Regions from separate parts of the Rhizobium leguminosarum genome, predicted to be linked through region 2. Evidence: predicted binding sites of a transcription regulator. Region 2 holds the regulator's gene; the other holds the start of a gene.

Region 1 (5,046 bases), 1.2 Mb from region 2:
ATCCCATCGTGTCCGGGTCGAAGAGGTTGAGCGGACTTTCGAAAACGGGGCTGATCTCGTCACCGGCCTTCAGCACGTAGATCGGATGAACCTCCATCAGCAGCTTCAGCCGCTCCGCCAGCGATGACTTGCCGCCGCCGACCGGGCCGAGCAGATAGAGGATCTGCTTGCGCTCCTCGAGCCCCTGCGCCGCGTGCCGGAAGAAGGAAACGATGCGTTCGATTGTCTCTTCCATGCCGTGGAAGCCGGCAAAAGCCGGATAGATCCGGATGGTCCGGTTCATGAAGATCCGGCCGAGGCGCGTGTCCCTGGCGGTGTCGACCATTTGCGGCTCGCCTATCGCGGCGAGCAGGCGCTCGGTCGCATTGGCATAGGCAAGCGGTTCCTTTTTGCAAAGATCGAGATACTCCGAGATCGACATATCGGTCTCGCGACGCGCATCATAACTGCGGGTGAACGCATCAAATACGGATTCGCTCAGCATGGGCCCTCCATTCAAGGTTAATGCCACAGGCTTCAGGTGTCCCTATAACCATCGAGATGGCCATGACGTTCCTGAGAATCAATAGTTTCGTCGGTTATTCCACGCTCACCGGCCGTTTCTAGCAATGCACGAAATTGTGCATCCACCGGTTCTTTAATTACTGTACGAAACTGTTGGTCAGTATAGTTCAGAAAGACGCCATCGCGGTATCAGCACATTTCACGACGTGACAGAAAGATGAAAAAGGTGTGCAATACCGCCCGTGATTCGAGATCTCGAAAATCAGCGATCGACAGGCGGCGAGCCCGCTTCGATCGGTGAATATCGATGTGTGACGGGCCATATGACGCTCGAAAATTCGGGATATTCTTAGAAACGGAATATTCTTAGAGAAATGGGCGCATGACGATCATGCGCCGGTTATTGCGATCATGTGTCCGCAGGCCTCTCAGCCGTTGAACGCATCCTGGAGCGCAGCGACATCGATTTTGACCATGCCGAGCATCACTTCGGTTACGCGCCTGGCCCGCTCGCGATCGCTGTCGGCGATCATCTCGGAAAGCACGCGCGGCACGATCTGCCAGGAAAGGCCCCAGCGGTCCTTCAGCCAGCCGCACGCCTCCGGCGTGCCGCCATTGGCGAGGAATGCCTCCCATATCCGATCGATCTCGGCTTGGCTTTCCACGAGAATCGCAATCGAGAAGGAATGGTTGAAACTATCGAGCGGGCCGGCCTTCATGGCCAGGAAGGCCTGGTCGGCAAGCGTGAATTCGATCAGCTCGACGCTGCCGGGAGGTCCGCTCGGCGTTTCCGCCGGCAATATGGTGGTGCGGCCGATTCTGGAATCCGGGATAACAGACACGTAGAATTCGACGGCTTCGCGCGCCTCCTCGGCGAACCAGAGATTTGAAACGACCTTCGGCATGAAACGGCCTCCTTGTTGACGGGTGTTGGTCCGGACTGCTGTCCGATGACCCAAGGACGCCCCGCCGGCACCAGTTCCGACACGCCGCGATCGAAATTTTAGCTCCGCCCGCCCGCATGGCGACCACAGCCTGGCTCGGCGGCGGCATTGCCGCCCGCAACATACCGCTGGGAATAGCGCCGGCTCGGGAATGAAAGCAGAACATCTTTTCTGGTCTTTCCTTCCCGAATCACTACATTACGCGCCATGAGCAATAGTTTCGACGATATGCCCTTCTTCGACGAAGAGCCGGGCGAGATGGCGCGCAAGCCGCAGCCGCCTGCCGCCCCCGCCGAAAGGGCGCCCGTCTCCGGTGGCGGCATCGCGGCGCGCGCCATGGCGGCTCGCGACGGCGGCAAGCGGCCGGATTATCTCGCAGGGCTGAACCCCGAACAGACCGAAGCCGTCGAAACGCTGGAAGGCCCGGTCCTCGTGCTCGCCGGCGCCGGCACCGGCAAGACCCGCGTACTGACGACCCGCATTGCCCATATCCTCAATACCGGCCGCGCTTTTCCCTCGCAGATCCTCGCCGTCACCTTCACCAACAAGGCTGCCCGCGAGATGAAGGAGCGTATCGCGTTGCTCGTCGGCGGCGCCGTCGAAGGCATGCCCTGGCTCGGAACCTTCCATTCGATCGGCGTCAAACTTCTGCGCCGCCACGGCGAACTCGTCGGCCTGCGTTCCGATTTCACTATTCTCGATACCGACGACGTCGTCCGCCTGATCAAGCAGATCATCCAGGCCGAAGGCCTCGACGACAAGCGCTGGCCGGCCAAGCAGTTCGCCGGCATGATCGACACCTGGAAGAACAAGGGTCTCGGCCCCGCCGATATTCCCGAGGGCGACGCCCGCGCCTTTGCCAATGGCCGCGGCCGCGATCTCTATTTCGCCTATCAGGCGCGCCTGACGACGCTGAACGCCTGCGATTTCGGCGATCTGCTGATGCATCCGATCACGATCTTCCGCAAGAACCCGGATCTCTTGAAGGAATATCACGGCCGCTTCCGCTATATCCTCGTCGACGAGTACCAGGACACCAACACCGCCCAGTACATGTGGCTCAGGCTTCTCGCCCAGCGCTCCAAGGGCGAGCCGCAGAACGTCTGCTGCGTCGGCGACGACGATCAGTCGATCTATGGCTGGCGCGGTGCGGAGGTCGACAATATCCTGCGCTTCGAGAAGGATTTCCCCGGCGCCAAGGTCATCAAGCTCGAGCGCAATTACCGTTCGACCGAACATATCCTCGGGGCCGCCGCCCATCTGATCGCCCATAATGAGGGTCGCCTCGGCAAGACGCTGTTCACCGACCGCTCCGATCCGGACGATGTCAAGGTGCAGGTCCACGCCTCCTGGGATTCGGAAGAGGAGGCCCGCGCCATCGGCGAGGAGATCGAGCAGCTCCAGCGCGGCAAGCATCTGTTGAACGACATGGCGATCCTCGTGCGCGCCTCCTTCCAGATGCGCGAATTCGAAGACCGCTTCGTCACTCTCGGCCTCAACTATCGCGTCATCGGCGGCCCGCGCTTCTACGAGCGCCTCGAGATCCGCGATGCCATGGCCTATTTCCGCCTGGTTGCTCAAGCCTCTGACGACCTCGCTTTCGAACGCATCATCAACACCCCGAAGCGCGGCCTCGGCGATACGACCGTGCGGGCGCTGCACGACTATGCCCGTGCCCGGGATATCCCGATGCTTGCGGCAGCCGCCGACATCATCGAGACGGACGAGCTGAAGCCGAAGGCGCGAAAAGCGCTCTTCGACGTGATTCAATCTTTCCGCCGATGGCAGGAACTGCTTGAAAACACGCCGCATACCGAACTTGCCGAGCAGATCCTCGAAGAGTCCGGCTATACCGACATGTGGAAGAACGACAAGAGCGCTGAAGCCCCCGGCCGCCTCGAAAACCTCAAGGAACTGATCCGCTCGATGGAAAGCTTCGAGTCGATGCGCGGCTTCCTCGAACACGTCTCCCTGGTGATGGATGCCGAGACCAACGAGAACCTCGACGCCGTCTCGATCATGACGCTGCACTCGGCCAAGGGCCTGGAATTCGACACCGTCTTCCTGCCGGGCTGGGAGGAAGGCCTCTTCCCGCACCAGCGCTCGCTGGATGAGAGCGGCCGCGCCGGCCTGGAGGAGGAACGCCGCCTCGCCTATGTCGGCATCACCCGCGCCAAGCACCGCTGCCACATCTGGTTCGTCTCCAACCGCCGCATCCATGGCCTCTGGCAATCGACCCTGCCCTCGCGTTTCCTCGACGAACTGCCGGAAACCCATGTCGAGGTCGCCGCAATGGAGCAGAGCTACGGCGGGTATGGCCGCGGCGGCTACGGCCAGTCCCGCTTCGACAAGGCCGAACCCTTCGCCAACTCCTATTCCACTCCCGGCTGGAAACGCGCCCAGGCCAACAAGACCGACGCTACGCGCGACAATTGGGGCACCCGCTCCGGCCACGCCGTCGAACGCATCGGCTATGGCGAAAGCGGCCCGAAGGGGCGCACGATCGAAGGCGAACTGGTGGCGAAATCGACCTCGTCGGAACCGTCGAGATTCACCCTCGGCGATCGCGTATTCCACCTGAAGTTCGGCAACGGCAACATCACGGGCATCGAAGGCAACAAGCTGACGATCGAGTTCGATCGGGCCGGACAGAAACGGGTGCTGGACGGATTTGTCGAGCGCGTGTGACCTCGCGTCAGCATGACGCGAAAAGGCTTACCCGAGCATCCGCATTCTTCCGAGCCCGAGAATATCGTTGACGAGCGCGATGCCCATGCCCGCGGCGACGATTCCCAATCCGATCAGAAAGAGCCGGCGAGATCGGTCATATTTGGTGGCAAACAGGGAATCCCGCGCCAGCAAATCGGCAAAGACCTTCACCTGGATGGCGATGCCCACGGTCAGGAACAGCATCGGCAGGATATCGATGCGGCTCCAGTCATTGGGATTGGAAACCCAGACACTGATGAAATTGAGCGAGAAGCCAAGGATGATCCCGGCCGCCGTCAGCGATCCGTTGCGAAACGTCGCATCGATCTTTTCGTCGGGATTCGGCTCTGACATGGCTTTGCTTCCGGCTTGTTTCCAGGGGTAAGAAAGGCAGAAATCATGACCCGGAGCAAGGTCGGCCTGACGTCACCTCTCGCAGAAAGCAGACGAAATGCCGCAGCCGCGCAAACCCGGGCACTCCGCCCATAGCTCGTCCGCACTGCGTTACGGCAATTTCGGGTCAACACCGGCATGGATTTAATCGCGCTCAGACACCGATCGCCCCGTCAACTCTCGCAATGATCGTATTAGAGTGCTCTGTTTTGGTGACTTAGTACCGCTAGTGCCAGAATTAACACTTGCGCGTCCGCGCCTGGAAATCCACTAGTTGATCCATTCGGTGTGCTTGGCGTCTTACACTGCAATAAAGCGAAGGGATTGGCCTTGATGAAAGCGCTGCTGCTCGTCGACATTCAAAACGGCTTCTGTCCGGGCGGCAATCTACCGGTGCCGGAGGGCGACAAGGTTGTTCCCGTCGCAAACAGACTGATCGACAGCGGCAAATACGATCTGATCGTCGCCTCGCAGGACTGGCATCCGCTGGGCCACG
Region 2 (5,046 bases):
GGCGGTGGCGCCATAAAAGCGCCATAGGGGTTAAGCGTCCTCACCGATAGCTATATGATCGCGAGGCTAATGCCAAGTTACCGTGACGGCATTTTGTGCATTGCGGTATCATCTTTTAGGCACTGCAGCGATGAGCCGCATGCATATCGGAAGCCGATGATTCGACTGGTCTTTTGACGCTCGCGATTTTCCCTCATATTTCAATCGATTATGCTTGCCGGATTTGATTGGAGGTTGCATTCTGGCCGCCTTCGCAGCCGGGCTTGGGCGGTTCATGCAGGAGTTGACGACAGTCGAATTGCGGCCGGAAGCAGGCGAAGGCGCTGCCGACACTTCCAATTTTTCACCACCTGTCGTGGTAACGCGACCGACACGGACGCAGTCGGCGACACCATTGCGCCACCGGCTGCCGGCCGCAGCTTCGCAATTGCTGCGTGCCGGCATGCGCATGCTGGGCGAGGAGGCGGACCACGGCCGCCTGCTGCTGTTCTCGCCGGTCTTCCTCGGCGCCGGGTCCGCCGTCTGGTTTCTCGCGGCATCGGATTTTCCTCTCGTTGCATCGCTGCTCTGCCTGTTGGCGCTGACCGTGGCGGTTCTCATCGCCAGCCGCAGCCGGGCGGCGGTGCGGGCAACGCTGCTGGCGCTTGCGCTCATGGCCTGCGGCATGGTGACGGCGCAGTTCGAGAGCCGGCGGGCTTCGACCATGATCCTCGATTCCGCCGTGACGACGACGGTGACCGGCCGCGTCGAGCGGCGCGAAGGCGACGGTCGCGGGCGGTGGCGCTACATTCTTGCCGTCACCGGCACCGAGACGCCAGAGGTGAAGCGGCCGCCGGAACGTATCACCGTGATCGCCCGCGGCGCCGACGCGGCCTTCGAGATCGGCGATATCATAACCGGCAGGGCGCGGCTGACGCCGCCCGCAGGCCCAGCGCTTCCCGAGCTCAACGACTTCTCCTTCAGTGCCTATTTCGACGGCATCGGCGCGAATGGCTTCTTCTACGGTAAACCGACGAAAGTCGATGCGCAGGCAGGTCCCCAGGCTGCAAGATCGACAGCGGAAGCGCTGCTCGAAGGGCTCTACCGGCTGCGCAGCGGGATTGGCGACCGCATAAGGTCGATCCTGCCCGGCGACACCGGTGCTTTTGCCGCTGCTCTGGTGACGGATGAGCGGCGCGCCATTTCGGATGCGACGACGGAGGCGCTGCGCCAATCCGGTCTGGCTCATATCATCGCCATCTCCGGTCTCAACATGGCGCTGTCGGCCGGCATCTTCTTCGTCGGCTTCCGGATGCTGCTCAGCCTCTTTCCCGGCATCGCTGAGGCCTACCCGACGAAGAAGATCGCTGCCGCCGGCGCGCTCATCGCCGTCACCGCCTATTTCCTGATCTCCGGCTTTGCGGTCTCTGCCGAACGCGCCTTCATCATGATGGCCATCATGTTGATTGCGGTCTTCTTCGACCGGCCGTCGATCAGCCTGCGCAATGTCGCGCTCTCCGCTCTCGTCATCATTGCCATTTCGCCGTCCGAGGTCTTGGGACCGAGCTTCCAAATGTCCTTTGCCGCGACATTGGCGCTGGTCTCGGGCTATCAGCTGTGGAAGGACCGGCGCGTCCGCGAAAACGCCTTTCTGAAGCTGCCGATCATCCGGCCGGTCGTTACAGTTGCCGGTTTCTTCGGCGGCGTCTTCCTGACCTCGCTGATCGGCGGTTTTTCAACCGCGCTGTTTTCGATCGAGCATTTTCATCGCCTGACCGCCTACGGCCTGCCGGCAAACCTCGCGACGATGCCGATCATCTCCTTCATCATCATGCCGGCAGGTCTGCTGGCGATGCTGCTCATGCCTTTCGGTCTGGATGTTTGGGCCTGGAAGGTCGTCGGATTCGGCCTTGATTTGGTGATCGCGGTCGCAAAGACGGTGTCCGGCTGGGGTGGCAATATCGACGTCGGCCGCTTGCCCGCCTGGTATTTCGCCGTCGCCGTGGCAGGCTTTCTGCTGCTGACGCTGCTCCGCACCCGGTTGCGCCATGTCGGCACATCGATCATCGCGGTCGCAACACTCATCCTGCTGCTTCTGCCGGTTCCCCGGCCGCCGGATCTGGTGATTTCGGAGGATGGCAGTCTCGTCGCGGTCGTCGAGGCGGCGGCAATGGCGTCCAACCGTGAAAGACCGTCGGACTTCATCTTCGACCAGTGGCAGAGAGCGCTGGTCCTGCCGAGGCATGATCCGCCGAAGATGCTGGATGGTCCTGCTATCCCGCCTGAGGGAGAAGACCGCCGCGTCAGGCTTTCCCGCGATCAGCAGAACGAAGCAAGGACCGCGATGCGGACGGCCGCAGCGGGCGGTGACGCAAACCGCTTTTCCTGCGTCAAGAAGGCCTGGTGCATATCAAGGCTCGGCAATGGTCAGGTGGTAACCGTCATCGACAACGCTGCCTATCTCGGCCCGGCATGCGACGCTGCCGATATCGTCGTGACGTCGGTCCGCCTTCGCTTCAACAATTGCCGCTCAGGTGCGACGCTCTTCACCGGTGAGACGCTGCGCAGGACCGGTTCCATCGAGTTGCGCTTCACGGACACCGGCCTGGAGGTCGCAACCGCATTCGATGCATTGTCGCGGCCATGGATGCGCCATCGTGCCTATGACTGGCGCAGCAACAGTTTTACCGAATCCGGCCTGGCCAATGTCAGTGATAGCGGCGAATGAGACCGACGAGTTTACCCTGAACCTTGACACGGTCCGGCCCGAAAATCCGGGTCTCGTAAGCCGGGTTGGCCGCTTCCAGCGCGATCGAGGCGCCCTTGCGGCGGAAGCGCTTGAGTGTCGCTTCTTCGTCGTCGACGAGAGCAACGACGATGTCGCCCGGACTTGCGGTACTGCCGTTGCGGATGATCACGGTGTCGCCGTCGAAGATGCCGGCGTCGATCATCGAATCGCCCTTGACCTCGAGCGCATAATGTTCACCGGAGCCGAGCATGTCGGCCGGAACGACGATGTCGTGGGTATTGTTCTGGATCGCCGAGATCGGCACACCGGCAGCGATTCGGCCCATGACCGGCACGGAGACCGAGTTGCCGTTGTCGGCGACGGGTTTTGCGGGAGCAGGAGTGGCGACCGGCTGCGGCTTGCCGAGGCTGCCCTCGATGACGCTCGGCGAAAAGCCGCGCCGGGGCTGAATGCTCGGGCTGTAGGCCTCCGGAAGCTTGATGACCTCGAGCGCGCGGGCGCGATTCGGTAGGCGGCGAATGAAGCCTCGCTCCTCAAGCGCTGTAATCAAGCGATGAATCCCGGACTTGGAGGCGAGGTCCAGGGCATCCTTCATTTCGTCGAAAGATGGCGGAACGCCGGATTCCTTCATGCGCTCATGAATGAAAAGGAGAAGCTCCTGTTGTTTGCGCGTGAGCATCGACGTTGTGACCTCGTGATTGAAACAAATCCAGAACAGACACTATATGTTCCATATGTGTTCCGCAAGTAGCTAAATTTCCGTAAAACTTGGTGCCAACTCGTTGAGATTTTTATTTTCATTCGCCGGATTGGGACACAAGTCTTGTATTGAGGGTGGCGCTGCACATCTCTTGATCTTTCCAGGAGGGAGATCATGAACGCGCATTCCGCCAAACCGCACCCGCTGGATCATGTCGTGCTGCCGGTCGTCAACATCGATCTGGCGCGCGAGAGGCTCGGCAAGCTCGGCTTCACCGTTGCCGCCGATGCGCGCCATCCCTTCGGAACGGAGAATGCCTGCGTCTTTTTTGCCGACAAGACCTATCTGGAGCCGCTCGGGATTGCGAGCGTCAAGGAGAGCGAGGCGTCGGCGCGCCAAGGCAATGTCTTCACGGCCCGCAACCAGGCCTTCCGTTTCCGCTGCGGCGCGGAGGGGCTTTCGGGGCTGGCTTTCGGCAGCAAGGATGCCGGCATCGATCATCAGGATTTCGTCGGCAACGGATCGAGCGCCGGCGAGATGCTGCAGTTCACCCGGCCGATGACGATGCCGGACGGTTCTGAGACGATTGCCGGCTTCAAGCTGGCTTTTGCCGGCGACCTGCGCGCGCCTGATCTCCTGCTTTTCACCGTCGAGCGCGTCAATCCGCTGCCGGCCGACCGCGCCGCGCTGGAGGCGCATGTCAATGGCGTCACCGGCATAGTCGAGATCGCGCTTTGCACGCCGGAGCCGGCCGCCTTCGCTGCCTTCGTCAGCCTTGCGGTGGCGCAATCGGCAGTCGAGAAAACCGGTTTCGGCGTCGATATCGCGGCGTCGAATGCGAAAATCAGCCTGATGACGCCGGAAGGGCTGGAGGCCTATTTCGACATCGCCGGCTCATGCGCAGATCGCGGCCTGCGCGGCCGGGCAATCCTCTTTGCTGTCGCCGATCTTGCCGTGACAGAAGCGCATTTGGCTGCTAACGGGGTGACATACACGCGCAAGAACAATCGCATTCTGGTGAAGCCCGCGCCCGGGCAGGGCACGCTCTTCGCCTTCGAGGAAACACGATGAGCACTGATACGAATTCCGAAGTCAGGATCGGCGAAGGCCAAGGCCAGGTCACCTTTTCCAATACCGGCCGTCTGTCGCTGATTGCCGGTCCCTGCCAGATGGAGAGCCGCGGCCACGCCTTCATGGTGGCCGGGACGCTGAAGGAGCTTTGCGCAAAGCTCGGCATCGGCCTCGTCTACAAGAGCTCCTTCGACAAGGCGAACCGAACCTCGCTGTCGGCCGAACGCGGTATCGGGATCGAAAAGGGCATGGAGGTCTTTGCCGACCTCAAGAAGGAATTCGGCTTTCCCGTCCTGACCGACGTTCATACCGCCGAGCAATGCGCAGAGGTGGCAAAGATCGTCGACGTCCTGCAGATCCCGGCCTTCCTCTGCCGCCAGACCGACCTTCTCATCGCCGCCGCCAAGACCGGCCGCGTCGTCAATGTCAAGAAGGGCCAGTTCCTCGCTCCCTGGGATATGAAGAACGTTCTGAAGAAGCTCAACGCCAGCGGCAATCCGAACGTGCTGCTGTGCGAGCGCGGCGCCTCCTTTGGTTACAATACGCT

What was found. The regulator LexA, encoded in region 2, represses DNA repair genes until DNA is damaged. The targets are predictions, from matches to a motif close to TGTTCNNNNTGTGTTCNG.
Region 1: BA011_RS12210 (ATP-dependent helicase) is a predicted target of LexA. The motif match lies at 1,596-1,613, and genes of this name have one in related genera.

What each region holds. Positions count from the first base shown of each region.
Region 1 is NZ_CP016286.1:2,432,942-2,437,987, forward strand. Features, by position in the region: gene BA011_RS12200 (PrkA family serine protein kinase) at 1-484, opposite strand, end outside; gene BA011_RS12205 (VOC family protein) at 933-1,409, opposite strand; gene BA011_RS12210 (ATP-dependent helicase) at 1,656-4,136, shown strand; gene BA011_RS12215 (hypothetical protein) at 4,164-4,511, opposite strand; gene pncA (bifunctional nicotinamidase/pyrazinamidase) at 4,884-5,046, shown strand, end outside.
Region 2 is NZ_CP016286.1:1,244,153-1,249,198, forward strand. Features, by position in the region: gene BA011_RS06370 (ComEC/Rec2 family competence protein) at 275-2,707, shown strand; gene lexA (transcriptional repressor LexA) at 2,688-3,407, opposite strand; gene BA011_RS06380 (VOC family protein) at 3,603-4,499, shown strand; gene kdsA (3-deoxy-8-phosphooctulonate synthase) at 4,496-5,046, shown strand, end outside.